2 regions of the Achromobacter sp. MUI-25009338 genome follow, and region 2 is predicted to be linked to the other one. Evidence: predicted binding sites of a transcription regulator. Region 2 holds the regulator's gene; the other holds the start of a gene.
What was found. The regulator NrdR, encoded in region 2, represses ribonucleotide reductase genes. The targets are predictions, from matches to a motif close to CACNANATNTNGTG.
Positions count from the first base shown of each region.

Region 1: AC1IQ6_RS14765 (ribonucleoside triphosphate reductase) is a predicted target of NrdR. The motif match lies at 2,449-2,462, and genes of this name have one in related genera.

Region 1 is NZ_CM170627.1:3,109,046-3,120,879, reverse strand. Features, by position in the region: gene AC1IQ6_RS14775 (anaerobic ribonucleoside-triphosphate reductase activating protein) at 1-264, opposite strand, end outside; gene nrdD (anaerobic ribonucleoside-triphosphate reductase) at 230-412, opposite strand; gene AC1IQ6_RS14765 (ribonucleoside triphosphate reductase) at 448-2,442, opposite strand; gene AC1IQ6_RS14760 (DUF3325 domain-containing protein) at 2,573-2,923, opposite strand; gene AC1IQ6_RS14755 (PepSY-associated TM helix domain-containing protein) at 2,920-4,530, opposite strand; gene AC1IQ6_RS14750 (hypothetical protein) at 4,802-5,410, shown strand; gene AC1IQ6_RS14745 (catalase) at 5,421-7,814, shown strand; gene AC1IQ6_RS14740 (lipid-binding SYLF domain-containing protein) at 8,021-8,518, shown strand; gene AC1IQ6_RS14735 (hypothetical protein) at 8,668-9,411, shown strand; gene AC1IQ6_RS14730 (NnrS family protein) at 9,428-10,678, opposite strand; gene AC1IQ6_RS14725 (MFS transporter) at 10,900-11,834, shown strand, end outside.
Region 2 is NZ_CM170627.1:5,166,892-5,178,725, reverse strand. Features, by position in the region: gene AC1IQ6_RS24450 (YbhB/YbcL family Raf kinase inhibitor-like protein) at 1-516, shown strand, start outside; gene glyA (serine hydroxymethyltransferase) at 783-2,033, shown strand; gene nrdR (transcriptional regulator NrdR) at 2,207-2,686, shown strand; gene AC1IQ6_RS24435 (GlxA family transcriptional regulator) at 2,700-3,662, opposite strand; gene AC1IQ6_RS24430 (cysteine hydrolase family protein) at 3,672-4,235, opposite strand; gene ribD (bifunctional diaminohydroxyphosphoribosylaminopyrimidine deaminase/5-amino-6-(5-phosphoribosylamino)uracil reductase RibD) at 4,428-5,543, shown strand; gene AC1IQ6_RS24420 (PrkA family serine protein kinase) at 6,296-8,212, shown strand; gene AC1IQ6_RS24415 (YeaH/YhbH family protein) at 8,225-9,484, shown strand; gene AC1IQ6_RS24410 (SpoVR family protein) at 9,481-11,034, shown strand; tRNA gene AC1IQ6_RS24405 (tRNA-Ser) at 11,171-11,261, shown strand; gene AC1IQ6_RS24400 (hypothetical protein) at 11,338-11,691, opposite strand; gene AC1IQ6_RS24395 (PhoX family protein) at 11,783-11,834, opposite strand, start outside.

The DNA of each region.
Region 1 (11,834 bases), 2.1 Mb from region 2:
GTTGTGGCAGTAATGGCAGCGCCAGGGGCAGCCGGCGATGAAGACCACGGCGGCCAGCTTGCCGGGCCAGTCCACGGTGGAAAAAGGCACCAGCCCGCCCACCGAATGGGCGTGGCGCGGCAAGGGCTGCAGCACCGGCTGCGGCAAGGCGGCGTAGGCCGGCCTGACGGCCATCCTGCGCGCGGCGGGCGCGGACCCCGGCCCGCAGGCCGGGGCAGGACGCGCGCCCTCAGGCGCGGCGTTCGACGAAGAAGCGGCGTTCATTGAATTCGCCTTGTTTGCCGGTGTTGAAGGACGAAACGGGACGGTGGTAGCCCATCACGCGGGTCCAGATCTCGCAACGCACGCGCTGGCTGTCGTCCAGCATGGGGGCGGTGGCGGGGGCGATGTCGGGGGTGGTCAGGGTTTGCATAGGGGTTCCTTGGTAGAGGCCAGGGGGATATCCGGCTAGGCCGGGGTGCAGCATGACGATTGCCGGGCGAGCAGCTCGGCATCGCATTTGGGGCAGAACTCGTGGCGTCCCGCCAGATAGCCGTGGTTGGGGCAGATCGAGAAGGTCGGCGTGACGGTGATGTAGGGCAGGCGGAAATTCGACAGCGCGCGGCGCACCAGCTCCTTGCAGGCGCCGGCCGAGGACACGGCCTCGTTCATGTACAGGTGCAGCACGGTGCCGCCGGTGTACTTGCCCTGCAGCGTTTCCTGAAGCTCCAGCGCATGGAAGGGGTCGTCCGTATGCCCCACCGGCAGCTGGCTGGAATTGGTGTAGTAGGGCTGCGCGTCGCTGCCGGCCTGCAGGATGTCGGGATAGCGCTTGCGGTCCTCGCGCGCGAAACGGTAGGTGGTGCCTTCGGCCGGCGTGGCCTCCAGGTTGTACAGGTGGCCGGTCTGTTCCTGGAATTCGGTCATGCGGGCGCGCACGCGGTCCAGCAGCCGGACCGCCATGGCGTGGCCCGGCCCGGTGGTGATGTCGTCCATATCGCCGGTGAAGTTGCGGATCATCTCGTTGATGCCGTTCACCCCCAGCGTGCTGAAGTGGTTGCGCAGCGTGCCCAGGTAGCGGCGGGTGTAGGGATACAGGCCCTGGTCGATGTAGCGCTGCACCACCTTGCGCTTGGTTTCGAGCACGTCGCGCCCCAGCTCCAGCAGGTGGTCCAGGCGCGCCATCAGCTTGCCCTCGTCGCCGCGGCAGGTATAGCCCAGGCGCGCGCAGTTGACCGTGACCACGCCCACCGAGCCGGTCTGCTCGGCCGAGCCGAACAGGCCGTTGCCGCGCTTGAGCAGTTCGCGCAGATCCAGCTGCAGGCGGCAGCACATGGAGCGCACCATGTGCGGCTCCAGGTCGGAATTGAGGAAGTTCTGGAAATAAGGCAGGCCGTAGCGCGCCGTCATTTCGAACAGGCGTTCGGTGTTGGGATGGTCCCAGTCGAAGTCCGGCGTGATGTTGTAGGTGGGGATGGGGAAGGTGAAGACGCGGCCCTTGGCGTCGCCGGCCATCATGACTTCGATGTAGGCGCGGTTGATCATGTCCATCTCGGCCTGCAGGTCGCCGTAGGCGAACGGCATTTCCTCGCCGCCCACGTACGGAATCTGTTCGCGCAGGTCGGCCGGGCAGGTCCAGTCGAAGGTCAGGTTGGTGAACGGCGTCTGCGTGCCCCAGCGGCTGGGCACGTTGAGGTTGTAGATCAGCTCCTGCATGGCCTGCTTGACCTGCGCGTAGGTCATGGCGTCGCGGCGGATGAAAGGCGCCATGTAGGTGTCGAACGAGCTGAAGGCCTGCGCGCCGGCCCATTCGTTCTGCAGCGTGCCCAGGAAGTTGACGATCTGGCCGATGGCGGCCGACATGTGGCGCGGCGGCGTGGCCTCGACCTTGCCGGGGATGCCGTTGAAGCCTTCGGTCAGCAGCTGGCGCAGCGACCAGCCGGCGCAATAGCCGCTCAGCATGTCCAGGTCGTGGATGTGGATGTCGCCTTCGCGGTGGGCGCGTCCGGCCTCCGGCGCGAAGACATTGGACAGCCAGTAGTTGGCGGTGACCTTGCCCGCGACGTTCAGGATCAGGCCGCCCAGGCTGTAGCCCTGGTTGGCGTTGGCGTTGACGCGCCAGTCGCGCTGCTCCAGGTATTCCTCCATGGCGCTTTCCACGTCCACCAGGGTGTGGCGCAGCGAGCGCAGGCGGGCGTGCTGCTCGCGGTAGACGATGTAGGCGCGCGCCGTGCGCCAGCGGCCGGCCTGGACCAGGACTTCCTCGACGCGGTTCTGGATGGTTTCGACGCCGGGGCAGGGCTGGTCGGCCAGCGCGTCGATGACGGCGTCGGTCAGCGCCTGCGCGCCCGCGAGGTCCAGTTCCCCGGTGCTCTGGCCGGCCGCGGCGATGGCGTGGGCGATCTTGTCGCGGTCGAACGCCACGACCCGGCCGTCGCGCTTGAGTATGTGCTGGATATGCATGACTGACACCATATGTAGTAGGGTGGTGAAACTCTATCACCACATATGGTGTCGTCGACGTACGCGAGACGCGGGATTTTAGCCCTGCTTGATGCGCATCAAACGCGTTTTTCGCGCCTTGCGCGGACCGTCAAAAGCCGATTCCGACCCCGGCCAGCGCGATCGCCAGGGCCAGCGCCGCGGTGCGCGCCGCCGGGCGCGGGGCCCACGACAGCATGCCGACCCACAGCAGGGCGCCGGCCGACAGCCAGCCCAGCCAGGCCACCACGCCCACCGTATTGCCCCACAGGCTGACGCAGGGCAGAAGGGCCAGGGCCAGCAGCAGCAGGCCGGCGCCGCGCAGCACGCGGCTGTGTCCGGCCGACGGGTCGCGGCCCCAGACCTGGTCGTAATGGCGCGGCATGGCCAGGCTCAGGCAGGCCATGCCGGAGTAGGTCAGCAGCAGGGCCATGCCGATGGCGTACAGGTCGTTGGAATTCATGCCGCTGCCTCTTCGTTTGCGCGGGGGATGCGCTGCGAGGGCGCCGTAGCGGGCCGGCGCCATAACCGCAGGGCCGCCCAGCCCGATAGTACGCCGAAAGCCAGGGCGCTCAGTTCGACGCCGGCGCTTTCCCAGTCGCCGCGCGCGATCTGCGCGTACAGGTGGTCGCCCACGGCGGCGTACGACATCAGCGGCAGCAGCAGGCACAGCGCCGACAGCAGGCCCAGCTGCATGATCCAGGCGCGGCGCGGGGCGCATAGCCAGGCATGCGGCAGCGTCAGCGCCCAGATCAGGAAGAAGACGCGCAGCTCCCAGGCGGCCCGGTCCTGCAGCGTCACCGGCAGCAGGCGATTGGCCCAGAAATAGCCGACGCAGGCGATGCCCAGCCCGGCCATCGCGGCCACGTTCAGTCCTTCGATCAGGCGGTAGACGCGCGCGGTGGCGGCGCCGAATTCGCCGCCGTGCCGGGCGCGGCGCTTGACCATGAAGAGGATGGCGCCGGTGCCCATCAGGGCCGCGCCGGCCATGCCGCAGATGAAATACAGCCATTGCATGGCCACGCCGCCGAACCTGGCCATGTGCAGGTCGCTCAAGACCTGGCGCGTGCGCGGCGCGGCGCCGCCCAGCACTTCGCCGGCCGGGCGCACGCGCAGCAGTTCGCCGTCGCCCGTGAACTCCGCCATGCCGGTGGTGGCGCTGATGTTGCGCAAGGTGTCGGCCGCCTCGTTCCAGCCGTACACGCCGATGCGCATGGAGCTGTCTTCGGGGTTGCGGATGACGATGGCGCGGGGGGTCTGCCCGATCAGGCTTTCGGCCCGGGCGACGATGGGCTCCAGCGCCGGCACGGCCTGGGCGGCGCCGCTGCGCGCGAGCATCGGCTCGCCTTCCAGTTCGGCCAGATAGACGCGCAGCGCCTGCGGGCCCTCGCCGTAGGTGGCGGAAACGGGAGCGGGCATGAGCGTCGCGCCGGAAATCACCACGCCGGTGTAGGCGATCATGAACAGAAAGGGCAGGGTCAGCACCGCGCTCGTATTGTGCGCGTCCAGCCACGAGCGCTGGCCCTTGTTGGCGCGGAAGGTGAAGAAATCCTTGAAGATGCGTTTGTGCGTGACCACGCCGGAAATCAGCGCCACCAGCATCGCCATGGTGGCGAAGGCCACGATCCACAGCCCCAGCCCGGCGTCGTGCAGGGTGTAGTGGAAGTCCACGAAGTGCTGGCCGCCCGGCGTGGCACGGCTTTCGGCCTCGTCGTGGTGCTCGTCCAGTTCGGCGCCGGTGACGGGGTCGAGCTCGGCGTCGGCGTAAAGGCCGTTCTTGTCGAACCAGTAAACCGTCAGCCCATTGTCGTGGTGGCGGTTGACCGGCCAGATTTCCCACATGCCCGCGCCGGCATGGTTGCGGGCCATGTAGTCCACCGCCAGCCCGAAGCGGTGGGCGCGGTCCACCGGCGCGCCTTGCCGCTCGGCGGCCGAGGCTTCGGCAGCCTGGTGTTCGGGCGTCATCCAATGGGTGATGGGTTCGGAGAACACGGCCAGCGAACCCGTCAGGAAGACGGCGAACAGCAGCCAGGAGAACCACAGGCCGACCCACGTATGGAGCCAGGCCATGGACAGGCGGAAACCGGATTTCAGGGTGAGCCTCTTTCTTGTGACGCCGCCGCGAACCGAGGCGGTCTGATTTTTATTGAGAATAATTCCGATTCTAAACTAAATGGGGCCAGTGTTGTCCGGTCCGGGGCTTTGTATTTTCTGCACCCGGTGCGCGCAGGCGCGGCGTGCGGGGCGGCGCGGGAACGCCGGTTGCTGGGGTCGCGCAGGTCGCCAGGCCGCCGGTACGCGGCGGCGGTGGCGCGACACCACACAGACAGAGGAGCGTCCAATGAAACGCAAAGCCGGAAATGCCGCGCAGATCGAGGAACTGCTGTATCAGGCCCTGGAAACCGAGATCGGGGGATTGAAAATCTACGAGACCGCCGTGACCTGCGCCGTCAATGAAGACCTGAAGCAGGAATGGCAGGACTATCTGGAAGAAACGCGCACCCATCGCCGCGTGCTGCTGACCGTGTTCGAGCAGCTGGGGCTGGACCCCGAGCGCGAGTCGCCGGGCCGCGAGGTCGTGCGCCATATCGGCGAGTCGCTGGTGAAGGCCATGAAGATGGCGATCGCCGCTGGCGACGCCGACGCCGCGCAGCTGGTCGCGACCGAATGCGTGGTGCTGGCCGAGACCAAGGACCACGCCAACTGGACGCTGATCGGCGTGATCGCCGAGCAGCACGGCGGCACCGAGGGCAAGGTGCTCAAACAGGCCTATGACGCGGTGGTCACCGACGAGGAACACCATCTCTATCACACCAAGGGCTGGTCGCGGGAGCTGTGGATCGAAGCCCTGGGCTATCCCGCCGTGCTGCCGCCGCCCGAAGAGGTCAAACAGGTGGAGTCCGCGATCGGCGCATCCCGCGCCGAGCAGTCCCGCGCCAAGATGCTTTAGGAGAACCGCCATGCCAGGGAAGAAACCAGCCAAGGCGGGCGCCGCGCCGGCCGTCGATAGCGCCTACCAGAACACCGACAGCGGCCCCGGCGCCGCGCCCGAGGGCGGCGCGCGCGGCCGGGCGCGCAGTCCGGCGGCCAGGCGGGCCGCGGCCGTGGACGCCGCCGCATCCGCGCTGGACCACAACGCCGGCAAGGCCGCCGAGTATGGCGAGGAAGGCGCGCGCTGTCCGTATACGGGCGCCAGCGTGTCTCCGGCGGACCCGGCCGCGGGCGCCAGCTCCCTGTCCGAAAGCGCGGACTCGCCCAAGACCGGCGGGCCGGCCGCGCCCGGCGTCAACGCCGCCGACGGCCGGCTGGCGCGCGTGCGCGCCGACCCCACGGGCCAGCCGCTGACCACCAACCAGGGCGTGCGCATCAGCGACAACCAGCATTCGCTCAAGGCGGGGCTGCGCGGGCCGGCGCTGCTCAAGGATTTCATCCTGCGCGAGAAGATCACGCACTTCGACCATGAGCGCATCCCCGAGCGCATCGTGCACGCGCGCGGCTCGGCGGCGCACGGCTACTTCGTCTGCGAGCGCGCCCTGACCGACCTGACCGCGGCCGCGCCGTTCGCCGAGGTCGGCAAGCGCACGCCGGTATTCGTGCGCTTCTCGACCGTGGCCGGCGAGCGCGGCTCCAAGGACACCGCGCGCGATGTGCGCGGCTTCGCGGTCAAGTTCTACACCGACGAAGGCAACTGGGACCTGGTGGGCAACAACATGCCGGTGTTTTTCATCCAGGACGCGATGAAATTCCCGGACCTGGTGCACGCGGTCAAGCCCGAACCGCACCACGCCATGCCGCAGGCCGCGTCCGCGCACGACACGTTCTGGGACTTCGTGTCGCTGATGCCGGAATCCACCCACATGCTGATGTGGCTGATGTCGGACCGCGCGATCCCGCGCAGCTTTCGCATGATGCAGGGCTTTGGCGTGCACACCTTCCGCTTCGTCAACGCCGACGGCGAGTCGCGGCTGGTCAAGTTCCACTGGAACCCCTTGCTGGGCACGCATTCGCAGGTCTGGGACGAGGCCGTCAAAACGGCCGGCGCCGACCCCGATTTCCACCGGCGCGACTTGTGGGAGGCCATCGATTCCGGCAACCCCCCGCAATGGGAGCTGGGCGTGCAGGTCTTTACCGAGGAAGAGGCCGAACGCTTCAGCTTCGACGTGCTGGACGCCACCAAGATCGTGCCCGAGGAACTGGTGCCCGTGGTGCCGGTGGGCCGGCTGGTGCTGGACCGCAACCCCGACAACTTCTTCGCCGAAACCGAGCAGGTGGCTTTCTGCGCGGCGCACGTGGTGCCGGGCCTGGACTTCACCAACGATCCCTTGCTGGCCGGACGCATCCATTCCTATGTGGACACGCAGATTTCGCGGCTGGGCGGCCCCAATTTCCACGAGATCCCGATCAACGCGCCGCTGGCGCCGGTGCAGAACAACCAGCGCGACGGCATGCACCGCCAGGCCATCCACCGGGGGCGGGCGGCCTACGAGCCCAATTCGCTGGGCGGCGGCTGTCCGTTCCAGGCCGGCATGGACGGTTTCGTGTCCTTTCCCGAGCCGGTGGCGGGCGACGAGCTGCGCGGCCATCCCGAGAAATTCGCCGAGCACTACAACCAGGCCACGCTCTTCTACCTGAGCCAGACCGAATGGGAGCGCCGCCACATCGCCAGCGCGTTCGCGTTCGAACTGAGCAAGGTCACGGTGCCGGCCGTGCGCCGGCGCATGGTGGCGTCCCTGCGCAACGTGTCCGACGAGCTGGCCGGCTCGGTGGCGCAGCGCCTGGGCATGGCCTTGCCCGATCCGCTGCCGCGCGCCTGCGAACCGCCGGCGCCCGAGGTCGAGGTCTCGCCCGCGCTGTCGCTGACCGCGCGGCCCGGAGACGGCGGCGCGGCCACGCGCAAGGTCGCGATCCTGGTGGCCGAAGGCGTGGACGCCCGCGCCGTGCGCGCCTTGGCCGACGCGCTGATCGCCGCCGGCGTGGTGGTGCGGCTGGTCGGCCAGCGCATCGGGCCGCTATCGGGCGAGGGCGAAGTGCTGGACGCCGACGCATCGCTCGACAACCAGCCCTCGGTGCTGTTCGACGGCGCCATCGCGCCCGGCGGCGCGGCAGCGGTGGAGCGTCTGCACGCCGACGGACGGGCGCTGGAATTCCTGCGCGACGCCTATCGCCACGGCAAGACGCTGATGGGGCTGGCCGAAGGCAAGCAGCTATTCGTTGCGGCCGGCATCGAGCCGGACGAAGCCGACGGCGGCCTGCTGCTGGTCGACGGCGAGCCGGGCAACAGCGCGCCGCTGTTTCTGGAGGCGCTGGCCCGCCATCGCCATCCCGAACGGGAGACCGATCCGCCCGCCGTCTAGTCCTGTCGCGTCCAGGCCCTCGTCCATCGGCGGAGCTTGACAACGTACGCGCGCCTGCCAATACTTGCTCGGGCAAGTCGGGGCGAGCGCGCGTGGCGCTTGCCGTCTTCATTCCAGGAGGCTGTATGCGTCGCGTATCCGTTTTGCCTGTCAAGTTTCACGGTTGGCTGTGGGCCAGCCTTTTTTTATGGGTGGCCGGTTTCTGTATGGCGACCCAGGCCCGCGCCGAGTCGGCCGCCGACATCAGCCGCGATGCGCGGGCGGCGCTGGAACGGCTGTACCAGCAGGAGCCCAAGACCCGGGTGCTGGGCGAGAAGGCGGTCGCCGTGCTGGTGTTTCCCAGCATTCTCAAGGGCGGACTGCTGGTCGGCGCCGAGAGCGGCGACGGCGCCCTGATCCGCGGCGGCAAGGTCCAGGCCTACTACAACATCACCGCGGTGTCCTTCGGCCTGCAGGCCGGCGCGCAGAAGTTCGGCTACGCGCTCTTCTTCATGAACGAGGCGGCGCTGAAGTTCCTGGACCAGAGCGACGGCTGGTCGCTGGGTTCCGGACCCACGCTGGTCATGGTGGACGAAAGCTACGCGGCCAGCATCACCACCACCACCCTGACCCAGGACGTGTACGCCGTGCCCTTCGGCGGACAGGGGTTGATGGCCGGGGTGGGGTTGCAAGGGTCCAAGATCACCTCGTTGAACCTCAATTGAGCGTTGGCGGCCCGGCGATGCCGGGCCGCGCTGTCATCGCGCGGATTGGTCAGCAAGAGCGTAGGCGCCTGGGTCGGCGCGGCCGCGCTTAAAATGCGCCTGTCGATGCGCGGCCCGTCGCCGCGCCACGCTGATGAAAGGCTCCCGCCATGCAACAAAATCCGCCCGCCGCGCCGCAGCCGCGCCAGAAGTTCGAAGCCCTTAGGCACGATTTGCAAGAGGCGCAGGCCCGGCTGTCCCGGTGGGGGCAGGTCGCGCAGGACTATGCGCAGCGGTACGCCGACGAGCTGGCGCCGCTGGAAACCATGGAAGTCGAACTGAAGGCCAGACTGGTTCTGTGTTTCGACCACGCCTGCAAGCAGAAGGAACTGAGCAAGGGGCAGCGCCAGCTGGCCTCCGAAATCGCGGCGCAGCTTGCCGACGAAACCCTGTGTTCCCTGGAGCTGGACGGCACGCCCGGGGAATGCGACCTCGCGAAGCTGAAGGCCGTGTACCGCAAGCACGCGGGCAGCGATTTCGACGCGGACTATGCCGATGAGCGCGGCGCCGCAGACGCGCTGGCCGAGGAGCCGCCCGCCGCCTTACCGCCGGCGGATGCGCCGGCCTTGCCGGAAGAGGCCGGGGCGCTGGAGGCGCGGCTGGCCGAGGTGCGGGCGGCGGTGGCCGGCGCCGAACGCGCGTTCAAGGCGCGCTACCGCTTCGACCCGGAACAGTCGATAGATCCGGCCGAGCTGATGGAGGACCTGGAGGCCGAGATCGCCGACGTGCGCGAATATATCGGCGAGCTGGAGTTCGAACTGGCGCAGTTCGTGGACATGCAGCAGGTCAAGGCCTGGCTCGATGCCATGAAACAGCAGATGGCGGCGCAGCGGCGGCGCGAAGCGCGCCGCTGAACGCATTGCGCGCGATTCAGGCGGCCGGGCGTCCGGGAGCCGGCGCGACGCGCATGACCGGCGCGGCGGTTTTGCCGGCGTCGGCGCGCGGCCGGATCATCATGGGGAAGAAGCGCCACAGGTACAGCGCGAAGCCCAGCGCCCACGCCGTGGCCGAGGCGTGCAGCAGGCCCAGCGCGGCCGCGGTGGGCAGCAGGGCGGCCAGGCGCAGCAGCGCGGCCAGTATCACCAGCACGTAGCTGGCGACCATGCTGCGGTCGGCGCGCAGCGGCCGGCCCAGGTGGCCCAGCGCGGTGCGCGTGGCCATGCCGATGATCAGCACCGAAAACCCGGCCACGCCGACCACGTGCGCGGGCCAGGCGGTGCGCAGCACGAAGCCGGCCAGCTGCGCCGCGCCGACCAGCAGGCCCACGCCCAGTCCGAAATAGCCCGCGTACAGAATCCACAGCAGCGGCACGCGGCGCGCGGCCCAGGGCTTCCAGGAGATCCATTGCACCAGCGCGATCAGCCCGGTCGCGGCCAGCGCCACGGCCGCGATCTGCGGACGTCCGGCCAGCAGGCAGGCGATGGCGACCACGCCCGTGCCCAGCTGCCAGTGGCCGCTGCGGGTATGCGGTGGAATGTCCAGGCCGGCCACGGCGCGCTTGGCGAAAAAGGGCAGGATGCGGCGCGCGATCAGCAGGGTCAGCACGGCCATGCAGAGCAGGCCGGCGTTGAAGTAGCGCATCAGCGCGAAGTAGTCGCCCTGGACCGTGGCCCACAGGTACAGCGCGTTGGTCAGGGCCAGCGCCACCAGCAGCAGCGGTATGCCGTAGTTGCGCCGGTTGCGCGTGATGGCCACGGCGCGTCCCAGCGCGGCCGCGCCCCACAGGAAGAACAGCAGATCGGCCAGCGCGGCGATGAGAAACGCGGGCCGGCCCGGCGCCAGGTAGCCCGCGCGCGCCACGATCCATAGCACGCACAGCGCCGCCAGGGCATTGCCGCGCAGCGGATTCCTGCCGGTCCAGTTGCCGCCGGCGGTCAGCAGAAAGCCCACGGCGATGGTGGCGACGAAGCCCCACAGCATTTCGTGCGCATGCCAGGGCATGCCGGCCAGCACGCCGTTGAGCAGGGACGGGGCATGCACCCACAGCAGCACCGAGGCCAGCGCCCAGAAGCAGCCCGCCAGATACAGCGGGCGGAAACCCATTTCGGTGAAGGCGCGCCATTGCGGGCGCGCGCGGCGCGAGTCCTGGTCGGGTTCGTCGATGGTCAGCAGCGTGCTCATGGGGGCCTGCGTTTTTAAAGGTGTATTTCAAATGCATATTAATACGCCGCACCGCGCATCGCCAGCTTGGCGAATTGATCCAACGCAAGCCCGGCCGCAACGGCGGGGTGACTAGTCACATCGACAGGCCGCTTCTGGTCGGCTGGCGAATGGTGCGCAAGGCGCGCCGTCCTTAGGCTTGGGGCAAGTCAGATTTCTTCGTGACCAAAGCGAGAATAACCATGGCAGCAACCAGTCATTCCTCGGCCGGCGCGCCGATGCGGGTCCTGATATCCAGCACGTTCGCCTTCACCATCTGCTTCGCGGTGTGGATGATCTTCGCCGTACTGGGCATACCCATCAAGACGCAGCTCGGCCTGTCCGAAACCGAATTCGGCCTGCTGGCCGCCATGCCAGTGCTGACCGGTTCGCTGGTGCGGGTGCCGCTGGGCATCTGGACCGACCGCTACGGCGGCAGACCGGTGTTCTTCGTCCTGATGCTGGTGGCCGTGGTGCCGATCTGGCTGCTGTCCTACGCGACGCAGTACTGGCAGTTCCTGGTGCTGGCGCTGTTCGTGGGCCTGACCGGGGGCTCGTTCTCGGTGGGCACGCCCTACGTGGCGCGCTGGTTTCCGCGCAACAAGCAGGGCCTGGCGATGGGCGTGTTCGGCGCCGGCAACTCCGGCTCGGCCATCACCAAGTTCGTGGCGCCCGCGCTGATCGCGGCCACCGCCGGATCGTGGATCATCGTGCCGCAGGTCTATGCGATCGCGCTGCTGGTGACGGCGGTGCTGTTCTGGCTGTTCTCGGCCTCGGACCCGTCGCACCGGGTGACCGGCGGGGCCAGCCTGTCGGCGCAGTTCGCCATGCTCAAGGACCCGCGCGTCTGGCGCTATTGCCAGTACTACTCGGTGGTGTTCGGCGGCTACGTGGCGCTGGCGCTGTGGATGACCAAGTACTACATCGGCGAGTACGGCTTCGACATCAAGCTGGCGGCGCTGCTGGCGGCCTGCTTTTCGCTGCCCGGCGGCGTGCTGCGCGCGGTGGGCGGCTGGATCTCGGACCGCTACGGCGCCTACAAGACCACCTGGTGGGTCATGTGGGTGTGCTGGGTCGCCTTCTTCATCCTCAGCTATCCGCAAACGCACTTTACGGTGCTGACCACCGCGGGCGCGCG
Region 2 (11,834 bases):
ACGCAGTCGTTCGCCCTGATCTGCCACGATCCCGACGTCCCCTCCAGTCCCGACGACGTCAACCAGGAAGGCCGCGAAGTGCCGGCCGACCTGCCGCGCGTGGACTTCTTCCACTGGGTGCTGGTGGACCTGGCCGCCGACATGCGCGAAATCGACGAAGGGGCCTTCTCCAACGGCATCACGCCGCGCGGCAAGGGCGGCCCGCTGGCGCCCATGGACACGCGCCAGGGCATCAACTCGTATTCCTCGTGGTTCGCCAATGACCACGACATGAGCGGGGATTATTTCGGCTATGACGGCCCGTGCCCGCCCTGGAACGACGCGCTGGTGCACCGCTACGTGTTCACCCTGTACGCGCTGGACGTGCCGACCCTGAACCTGCAGGGTTCGTTCACCGGCGAGGACGCGCTGCGCGCCATGCAGAACCACGTGCTGGCCAAGGCCTCGCTGACCGGCACCTACACGCTCAACCCCAGGCTTGCGCCCAAGCAGATCGGCGCCACCTCGGCCTCCTGAGGCCGCGCCGCCGGAAAGGGGCCGCTTTATGCGGCCCTTTTTTTCTTGCCGGCTTGCATGAAAGTTCCTCAAGCCGGCTTGAGGCGTTTTGCCGTACGCGCCGCGATGCCGTGGTTTTCGCGCCCGTCGCGGCATTTTTGCCCGGGTTGCGCGCATTTTGGCGGCAATTTGCCCGGCCCGACGCGGTAAACTATCCGCCATTGTCCGGGTTTACCCCGTCCGACGCCGTTTTCCTCTCTTTCTTACCGTCTCAGGAACCCCCCGTCATGTTTGACCGCAACCTCACCCTGTCCAAGGCTGACCCGGACGTTTGGGCCGCCATCCAGAAGGAAGACGTGCGCCAGGAGCAGCACATCGAGCTGATCGCTTCGGAAAACTACGCCAGCCCGGCCGTCATGGAAGCCCAGGGCACGCAGTTCACGAACAAGTACGCCGAAGGCTACCCGGGCAAGCGCTACTACGGCGGTTGCGAGTACGTGGACGTGGTCGAACAGCTGGCCATCGACCGCCTGAAGCAGATCTTCGGCGCCGAAGCCGCCAACGTGCAGCCCAACTCGGGCTCGCAGGCCAACCAGGGCGTGTACATGGCCGTCCTCAAGCCGGGCGACACCGTGCTGGGCATGAGCCTGGCCGAAGGCGGCCACCTGACCCACGGCGCTTCCGTCAACGCCTCGGGCAAGCTGTACAACTTCATCTCGTACGGCCTGGACGAAAACGAAGTCCTGAACTACGCCCAGGTCGAGCAGCTGGCCAAGGAGCACAAGCCCAAGCTGATCGTCGCCGGCGCCTCGGCCTACGCCCTGCACATCGATTTCGAGCGCATGGCCCGCATCGCCCACGACAACGGCGCGCTGTTCATGGTCGACATCGCCCACTACGCCGGCCTGGTCGCCGGCGGCGTCTACCCCAACCCGGTGCCGCACGCCGACTTCGTCACCTCGACCACGCACAAGTCGCTGCGCGGCCCGCGCGGCGGCGTCATCATGATGAAGGCCGAGTACGAAAAGATCATCAACTCGGCGATCTTCCCCGGCATCCAGGGCGGCCCGCTGATGCACGTCATCGCCGGCAAGGCCGTGGCCTTCAAGGAAGCGCTGGAACCCGAGTTCAAGACCTACGCCGAGCAGGTCGTCAAGAACGCCAAGGTCCTGGCCGACACGCTGGTCAAGCGCGGCCTGCGCATCGTTTCCGGCCGCACCGAAAGCCACGTGATGCTGGTGGACCTGCGCTCCAAGGGCATCACCGGCAAGGAAGCCGAAGCCGTGCTGGGCCAGGCCCACATCACGGTCAACAAGAACGCCATCCCGAACGACCCGGAAAAGCCCTTCGTGACCAGCGGCATCCGCCTGGGCACGCCGGCCATGACCACCCGCGGCTTCAAGGAAGCGGAAGCCGAGCTGACCGCCAACCTGATCGCCGACGTGCTGGACAACCCGCGCGACGAGGCCAACATCGCCGCCGTGCGCGCCCGCGTCAATGAACTGACCGCGCGCCTGCCGGTCTACGGCAAGAAGTAAGCCCGCCTGCGGGCCGCGCGCCCGCACTGGCCTGGCTAAGGGACGGTCCCGCAAGGCGCCGTCCCTTCGCTTTTTTTGCGGGCCCCGGCCTTGCGGCCTGGCCTGTATGGATGGCTGCGGGTCGCCGTTACAATATGCTTAACTATTGCCTCCAGCGCCTTTAGGGATCACACATGCGGTGTCCATTTTGCGGCAATGCCGAAACGCAGGTCGTCGACAGCCGGGTCTCCGAAGAGGGCGACGCCATCCGGCGTCGCCGCCGCTGCCTGTCCTGCGACAAGCGGTTCACCACGTATGAACGGGTGGAGCTCGCCATGCCTTCGGTCGTCAAGCGCAACGGCAGCCGCAGCGATTACGATCCCGGCAAGCTGCGCGCCAGCCTGAGCCTGGCGCTGCGCAAGCGGCCGGTCAGCACCGAAGACGTGGACGCCGCGGTCGCCCGCATCGAAGAGCAGCTGCTGGCCAGCGGGCTGCGCGAGGTGCCCACCGAGCAGATCGGCGAACTGGTCATGAACGAGCTGCGCAAGCTCGACAAGGTGGCCTACGTGCGCTTCGCCTCGGTCTACAAGAGCTTCGAGGATATCGGCGAATTCGTCGAGGCCATCCGCGAGATGCAGGGCCCGCTGCTGCCGGGCAAGCTGCGCAAGGACTAAGCGCCCCGTCCCGTCAGTGTTCGGCCGCCGCGCGCGCCAGGCTGGGGGTGAGCGGCTGGAACTTGCGCCAGACCCGCCGCATGTGCTGGGCCGAGCCAAAACCCGATTTTTCGGCCACGCGCTCCAGGTCCAGCCGGGTGTCGCGCAGCAGGTCGCGCGCCAGCGCCACGCGTATCTGGTAGAGATAGTCCATCGGCGTGCAGCCCGCGTGCTCGCGGAACAAACGGGTCAGATGGCGCACGCTGGTATGCGCGTGGTCGGCCAGCGATTGCGCCGACCACGGCGCCGCCGGATCGCGGATCACGGCGTCCTGCACCCGGTGCACGCCCGGATGCAGGTGGCTGCGGTGGTCCAGCCAGGGCGACAGCGCCGAATCGGTGCCGGCGCGCCGCTGGTAGACCACCATGTCGCGCGCCACCTCGCTGGCCACCCGCGGCCCGCAATGGCGCGACACCATGTGCAGCGCCAGGTCGATGCCGGCGGTAATGCCGGCGCTGCTGACCAGTTTGCCGTCCTCGACGAAGATGCGGTTGTCGTGCAGCCGCGCGCTCGGGTCTATGGCCGCCAGCTGCTGCAGGCAGCTGTGGTGCGTGGTGCATTCGCGCTGCCGCGTCAGTCCGGCGCGGGCCGCGAACAGCGCGCCCGCGCACACGGTCATCAGCGTGAAGCCGTCGGCCGGGTGGCGCTGCGCGAGCCACTCGATGATGGCGCGGGCCTGCGGCTCGTCCAGGCGCGTGGGCTGGCCCACCACGCCCGATACGATGACCAGCGCGTGCGCCGGCAAGGCTGCCGGCAGCGGCTTGACCTGGGCCAGGTGCAGGCCGGGCAGGCCGCTCTCGACCTCGCGCGACGGGCCGCAGAAATGCAGTTCGAACGCGCCGGGGCAGAGTTTGTTGGCCACGCGGAACGCTTCGGCCGGGCCGGCCACGTCCAGCAGGACGACGCCTTGCGACAGCACGAAATACACCGGCACCATGCGCGGCTCCTAGCCCGCCAGCGCGTCGGCGGCCCGCGCGATGCGGGCGAAGCGCCCCTGCAGCACCAGTTCGGTGCGGTCGCGGATCTCGGCCGGCGTGTAGTTCTTGCCGGACGGGCTCTGCATGGCGAAAGTCAGCGTGGCGTCGGTCGGGAATACGACCTTGAAACCGGCGTCGCTGGCGTGGCGGGCCGTGGTTTCGCAGCACTGCTCGGTGCGGATGCCGCAGACGATGACGCCCTCGATGCCGTGCTCGCGCAGCCAGTCGTGCAGGCTGGCGCCGTCGGCGTCGACCGCGTAGAGCGAGGAATGCACGGTCTTGTGGAACACGGCGGAGGGGGCGAGGTGCAGCTCCTTCAGCGTGCGCACGTGGCCGGAAGCCAGCGAGAACGGGTTGGCCGGGTCGTTGGCGGCGCTGGTGTGGAACACCTGCAGCACCGGCATGTCGCGGGCGACGGCGGCGTCGATCAGGGACTGGATCTGCCCGAGGAACGCCGGATATTCCGTTTCGTCCCAAAACGGACGCAGCCGGAAAGATTCTTGTACGTCGATGACGATCAGCGCTTGTTTCATGGACCGGCTCCAGGCAATGGAATAAAAAGGGGTGTAGCGACAGTTTTACTGCAATCCCGGCGCCGCCGGCGCGCCGCGAAAGACGCCTATCGGCCCAAAACGGACATTCACTGGCGGCCCCGTCGCAGGCGGCCGGCGCGGCATACAATCCTGGGCATGATGACCCCGAGCGACCCCGACGACGTTTTCTGGATGCGACGCGCGCTGGACCTGGCGCGCACCGTCATGTACTCCACCGCGCCCAACCCCCGGGTCGGCTGCGTGATCGTGCGCGACGGGCGCGTGCTGGGCGAAGGCGCGACCCAGCCCCCCGGCGGTCCCCATGCCGAAGTCTGCGCCCTGCGCGACGCGCAGGCGCGCGGCGAGTCGGTGGCCGGCGCCACGCTGTACGTGACGCTGGAACCCTGCAGCCATTACGGCCGCACGCCGCCGTGCGTGGACGCGGTGCTGGCGGCGCGTCCGGCGCGCGTGGTGGCGGCGCTGGGCGATCCGAATCCGCTGGTCAACGGGCAGGGCCTGGCGCGGCTGCGCGAGGCCGGCATTGCGGTCACCACCGGCGTGTGCCGGGAAGAAGCGCTGGCGGTCAACGCGGGCTTCATTTCCCGCATGAGCCGCGGGCTGCCCTGGGTGTGGATGAAAATGGCGGCCTCGCTGGACGGCCGCAGCGCCCTGCATAACGGCGTATCGCAATGGATCACCGGCGCGGACGCCCGCGCCGACGGCCATCGCTGGCGCGCGCGCAGCTGCGTGGTGCTGACCGGCATGGGCACCGTGCTGAAGGACGACCCGCAGCTGAACGTGCGCGGCGTGGATACGCCGCGCCAGCCGCGCAAGGCGGTGGTCGACGGCCGCTTCGAGATCCCCGAGCACGCCAGGCTTTTCGACGGCGCCGAAGTCATCGTCTTCACCGCCCGCGACGACGCGGCCAAGGCCGCGCGGCTGCATGCCATGAACGCGCGCGTCGTGCCGCTGCCCGGCGCGACGCCGGACCGGGTGGACCTGCCGGCGATGATGCGCTGGCTGGCGGCCGAGCAGATCAACGAAGTGCACGTGGAGGCCGGCGCCGGCCTGAGCGGCGCGCTGGTCGCGGCAGACTGCGTCGACGAACTGCTGCTGTACATGGCGCCGGTGCTGCTGGGCGATGCCGCCGGCATGGTGCGGCTGCCGATGCTGGAGCACCTGGAAGCCGCCCGTCGCTACGAATTCATCGACGCCGAACGGGTGGGCGCGGACCTGCGCGTGCGCGCCCGGGTCGCCGAAACGTGGCGCCAGCTCATGCAGCGCGTGGAATTGCCCGCGCTGTCCTGAGGCCCATAAACCGCACTGGCGCAAGGGCTGCTAGCACTCGGCATGTGCGGCTGCCAGCCGCGCAACGCCGCGCGCGCGATGCGATGACGCCAAATTCGCGAGCTTTTATCCGCATGTTTCGTGCCGCCGATGCGCGCCGCCGCGCATGCCAAGATACGGACTATTTTGGGCATTGCGCAAAATGAATTGCCACAAAACCTTCAATTGGCTATAGCATAGGCACATGACTAGGCGATACGTCCTGAAGGCTTAAACCGCTCAGTGCCACATGCCCTCGTCACCACGGATTCCCGTGCCGCGTTATCGGCGCTTTTTCACGACCGGAGCGGCACGCTGCTGAACGAAGACGCCACGCGCCGTTCAGACCGTCCGCTGCCATCGCATAGCGGGCGCATCGGGTTTGGCCCGAATCATAAGAATCCTCGGGATATCGCTCTTCCCTTCAAATCATTGCCGAGCATTTCATTGCAGGCGCGCTTATCGTGCGCGCATACGGCGATATGCTGACAGCGAATGAGCGAACATTCTTCACGTAAGTTGCAATCCCTGACGGAACTTGTGTCCGAAGGGTGCAGCCTAAACGGAAAGGGCCTGATCGTGCTCATGGTTGATGTGTGGCGAAAGCAACATACCTTCCGGCCAACAATGCATATCGCGAGATTGTCTAGTAATGCGCGAGCGCTGAGGCACAATGGGGACACGTAGGGACGTATTGGATTTTTCGCGTGTTGTAGGAGGTTTCCGTGCAAAACATCGTCGAAGGCTTCAAGTCGCAGTATGCAAAAGAGCAGGAATCAGAACTCTCCCTCGAGGAGTACCTGAATCTCGCGAAACGCGATCCCATGGCGTACGCCAGTCCCGCTGAGCGCATGCTGGCCGCGATCGGCGAACCCGAGATCGTGGATACGCGTAACGACCCACGTCTTTCCCGTTTGTTTTCCAACCGGACCATCCGGCGCTATCCGGCGTTCCAGGAGTTCTACGGCATGGAGGACGTGATCGGGCAGATCGTTGCGTTCTTCAAGCACGCGGCCCAGGGACTGGAGGAGCGCAAGCAAATCCTGTATCTGCTGGGGCCCGTGGGCGGCGGCAAGTCGTCCATCGCGGAGCGGCTCAAGGCCTTGATGGAGACCTATCCCATCTATGCCTTGAAGGGCTCGCCGGTCAACGAATCGCCGCTGGGCCTGTTCCATCCGGAACGGTTCGGCGACATGCTGGAAAAGGAATACGGCATTCCGCGCCGCTACCTGACCGGCATCATGTCGCCGTGGGCCGTCAAGCGCCTGAAGGAATACGACGGCGACATCTCGCAGTTCCGGGTGGTGCGCCTGAATCCGTCGGTGCTGCGCCAGACCGCCATCGCCAAGACCGAGCCGGGCGACGAGAACAACCAGGACATCTCCTCGCTGGTCGGCAAGGTCGACATCCGCAAGCTCGACCGCCATTCGCAGGACGACCCGGACGCCTACAGCTATTCCGGCGGCCTGTGCCTGGCCAACCAGGGCCTGCTCGAGTTCGTGGAGATGTTCAAGGCCCCGATCAAGATGCTGCACCCCTTGCTCACGGCCACCCAGGAAGGCAACTTCAAGGGCACCGAAGGCTTCTCCGCGATCCCGTTCAACGGCATGATCCTGGCCCACTCGAACGAATCGGAATGGCAGACCTTCCGCAACAACAAGCACAACGAGGCGTTCCTCGACCGTATCTACATCGTCAAGGTGCCGTACTGCCTGCAGGTGTCGGAAGAGGTCCGCATCTACGAGAAGCTGCTGCAGCACAGTTCGCTGTACTCGGCGCCGTGCGCCCCGGGAACGCTGGACATGATGGCGCAGTTCTCGGTGCTGACGCGCCTGAAGGAACCCGAGAACTCCAGCATCTACTCGAAGCTGCGCGTCTATGACGGCGAAAGCCTGAAGGACGTGGACCCGAAGGCCAAGGCCTTGCAGGAATACAAGGACTACGCGGGCACCGACGAAGGCATGGCCGGCGTCTCCACGCGTTTCGCCTACAAGATCCTGTCCAGCGTCTTCAACTACGACCAGACCGAAGTGGCCGCCAACCCGGTGCACCTGATGTACGTGCTGGAGCAGCGCATCGGCCGCGAGGACTATCCCGACGAAATCCGCCGGCGCTACCTTGAATTCATCAAGGGTTACCTGGCGCCGCGCTATGCGGAATTCATCGGCAAGGAGATCCAGACCGCCTACCTGGAGTCGTACTCCGAGTACGGCCAGAACATCTTCGACCGCTACGTGACCTTCGCCGACTGCTGGATCCAGGACGAGGAATTCCGCGACCCGGAAACCGGCGAAAGCTTCGACCGCAGCGCGCTCAACGACGAACTGGAAAAGATCGAAAAGCCGGCGGGCATCGCCAACCCCAAGGACTTCCGCAACGAGATCGTCAACTTCGTGCTGCGGGCGCGCGCCAACAACAACGGCCGCAACCCCACCTGGACCAGCTATGAGAAGCTGCGCGAAGTGATCGAGAAGAAGATGTTCTCGAACACCGAAGACCTGCTGCCGGTGATTTCGTTCAACGCCAAGGCCTCGGCCGAGGACAAGTCGAAACACCAGAGCTTCGTCGATCGCATGGTGGAAAAGGGCTACACGGAAAAGCAGGTCAGGCTGCTGTGCGAGTGGTATCTCCGTGTGAGGAAGTCCTCCTGAGCGAGGTGAATCATGAATTCACTGATCGATCGCCGTCTCAACGGGCGCAATAAAAGCGCCGTCAACCGGGAGCGTTTTCTCCGGCGCTACAAGGACCAGATCCGCAAGGCGGTGCACGGGATGATCCGCGACCGCTCGATCCAGGACATGGACCAGGGCGGTGAAATCAACCTGCCCGCCCGCGACATCTCCGAGCCGACCTTCCGGCACGGCACGGGCGGCGACCGCGAGATCGTGCACCCCGGCAACCGCGAGTTCGCCAAGGGCGACACCTTCGACCGGCCGCAGGGCGGGCAGGGCGAGGGCGGCTCCGAGCCGGGCGAAGGCGAATCGGTGGACCAGTTCACCTTCAGCCTGTCGCGGGCCGAGTTCCTCAACCTGTTCTTCGAGGACCTGGAGCTGCCCCACATGGCGCGCACGCAGCTGGGCGAGGTCAGCCAGAAGAAGTGGCAGCGCGCGGGCTACACCACCACCGGCTCGCCCAGCATGCTGAGCATCAGCCGCACGCTCAAGTCCTCGCTGGCGCGGCGCGTCGCGCTCGGCGTCAAGGCCCGTGCCGACCTCGAGGACGCCGAAGAACGCCTGGCCAAGGCGCGCGAGGCGGGCGCCTCCGCCGCCGAAATCCAGGTGCTCGAACAGGAAGTCGAGGACTGTCGCGAGCGCCTGGCGCGCGTGCCGTTCCTCGACGACCTGGACCTGCGCTACCGCAACCGGGTGTCGGTCGCCATCCCCATGGCGCGCGCCGTCATGTTCTGCCTGATGGACGTGTCGGGCTCCATGGACGAAGGCAAGAAAGACCTGGCCAAGCGCTTCTTCTCGCTGCTCTATCTGTTCCTGTCGCGCAAGTACGAGCACGTGGACCTGGTTTTCATCCGCCACACCGACAACGCCGAGGAAGTGGACGAGCAGACCTTTTTCTACGACCCCAAGAGCGGCGGCACCATCGTGCTGTCCGCGCTGGAGCTGATGCGCGACATCCTCGAAAAGCGCTATCCGCCGGGGTCCTGGAACGTCTATGCGGCGCAGGCCAGCGACGGCGACTCGTTCGGCGCCGACGCGGGCAAGAGCGCGCGCTTTTTGGCCGAGCACCTGCTGCCGGCCACCCGTTACTTCGCCTACATCGAAGTGCCCGACTCGCAGGAGGCGCGCAAGAGCAGCCTGTGGGCCGAATACGAACAGAAACTGGAGCCGCATTTCGTGATGCGGCGCATCTGCGAACGCAGCGAAATCTTTCCTGTGTTCCATGATCTGTTCAAGAAGGAGACCGCATGAACACCCACGTCGGAGCACTCGTGGAGCCGGAGACCGCCGGCGGCGCCCGGCCGATCTCCCAAGGTTCCGAATGGACGTTCGAACTGATCCAGTCCTATGACGAGGCGATCTCCAAGGTCGCCGCCGAATACGGCCTGGACACCTATCCGAACCAGATCGAGGTGATCACCTCGGAGCAGATGCTGGACGCCTATGCCTCGGCCGGGCTGCCCATCGGCTATCCGCACTGGTCATACGGCAAGGAGTTCATCCGCAACGAGCAGTTCTACCGTCGCGGCATGCAGGGCCTGGCCTACGAGATCGTCATCAACTCCAACCCCTGCATCTCGTACCTCATGGAAGAGAACTCCATGACGATGCAGGCGCTGGTGATCGCGCACGCCTGCTACGGGCACAACTCCTTCTTCAAGGGCAATTACCTGTTCCGCCAGTGGACCGACGCCGACGGCGTGCTGGATTACCTGGTCTTCGCCCGCAAGTACGTGATGTCCTGCGAGGACCGCTACGGCATCGACGCCGTGGAGGCGGTGCTGGACTCGTGCCACGCGCTCTCGCACCACGGCGTGGACCGCTACAAGCGTCCCACCCCGATCTCCTACAAGGAAGAGGCCGCGCGCCAGGCCGAGCGCGCCGAGCACGCCCGCCTGCAGTACAACGACCTCTGGCGCACCCTGCCGCGGCTCGAGGACGAAAAGGACACCCGCGTCGAGGCCTCGGTGTTCCCGCCCGAGCCCGAGGAGAACCTGCTGTACTTCATCGAGAAGTACTCGCCCAAGCTCGCGCCCTGGCAGAAGGAACTGGTGCGCATCGTGCGCAAGATCGCCCAGTACTTCTACCCGCAGACCCAGACCAAGGTCATGAACGAGGGCTGGGCCACGTTCTGGCACTACACCATCCTCAACCGGCTGCATGAAAAAGGCCTGGTCAACGACGGCTTCATGATGGAGTTCCTGCAAAGCCACACCAATGTCGTCAGCCAGCGCGGCTTCGACGAACGCGGCTACGGCGGCATCAACCCGTACGCGCTGGGCTTCGCCATGATGTCGGACATCCGCCGCATCTGCGAAGCGCCCACGCCCGAAGACCGCCAGTGGTTCCCGGACATCGCCGGCGGCGACTGGCTGAAGACGCTGGACTTCGCCATGCGCAACTTCAAGGACGAGTCCTTCATCTCCCAGTACCTGTCGCCGCGCCTGATCCGCGAGTTCCGCTTCTTCGCCATCTCCGACCACCAGGCCAACCCCAAGCTCGAAGTCGCCGCCATCCACGACGACGAAGGCTACCGCGACATCCGCCGCCTGCTCGCCGCGCAGCACAACCGCGACAACCAGGTGCCGGACATCCAGGTGGTGCGCTTCAACCGCGACTCCGACCGCTCCCTGGTCCTGCGCCACCTCAAGACCCGCGGCCGCCCGCTGGCCGGCGAGGACGCCGAACAGGTCATGAAGCACCTGGCGCGCCTGTGGGGCTTTCGCGTGCGCCTGGAAGAGACCGAGACCGACGGCACCGTCAGCTCCTACCGCGAACAGGACCCGCCCGCCGCCACATAGAGGCCGAAGCGCAACGAGGGGGAACGCTACGGCGTCCCCTATTTTTGCAGCCCTTGCCGCGCCCGCGCGCAATCTGCTAGAATCGCGGATTCGCATTTTTCGCAGCGGCGAATGCCGCCCGCGCAAGACGCAGATAGGACAGGTGGCCGAGTGGTTGAAGGCGCACGCCTGGAAAGCGTGTATACGTGAATAGCGTATCGGGGGTTCGAATCCCCCTCTGTCCGCCAGGAATTCATAAAAGCCCCTGATCTCGATGAGATCAGGGGCTTTTTGTTTGGATGTGGGGCACGCGCGCCTACGAAGTCAGGCAAGCGTTTTGCGGGAATAACTCACGCTGAAAGCCTGCGCGGCCGTTTGCTTGAGCGTCACGTCCGCGCCCGGGCGAAACAGCCGGGCCGCGCTCAATGCCGTCAGGAACAGCGGGCCGAGCAATGGAATGGCGCCGATGGCCTCGTAGCGCAGGTTGTAGAAAGGATTGGCGGGTTCGTACAGCACCCGGCTGGTCAGTCCGGCCTGGGCGATCGCGTCCTGCGCGAGGCGCAGGGTGGCATCCATGTCCGCCACGTTTTCGAGAAAGAAATCCTCGCGCCGGCCGAACAGGGACCGCAGTTCGTCGTCGCTCAGCCGGTCCATGAAGTAGGTGTGCGGGTAGGGCATGGCAGTCGGGCTCCGCTGGGCCATGGGCCATGATAGCCCGGACTGCACATGCCCGGCGCGCCCGGCCCGCGAGGACCGGGCGCGCCCTGGCTCAAGCGCCGACAGGTTTACCGTCGGTGCGGCGCACGACGATCGTGGCCGAG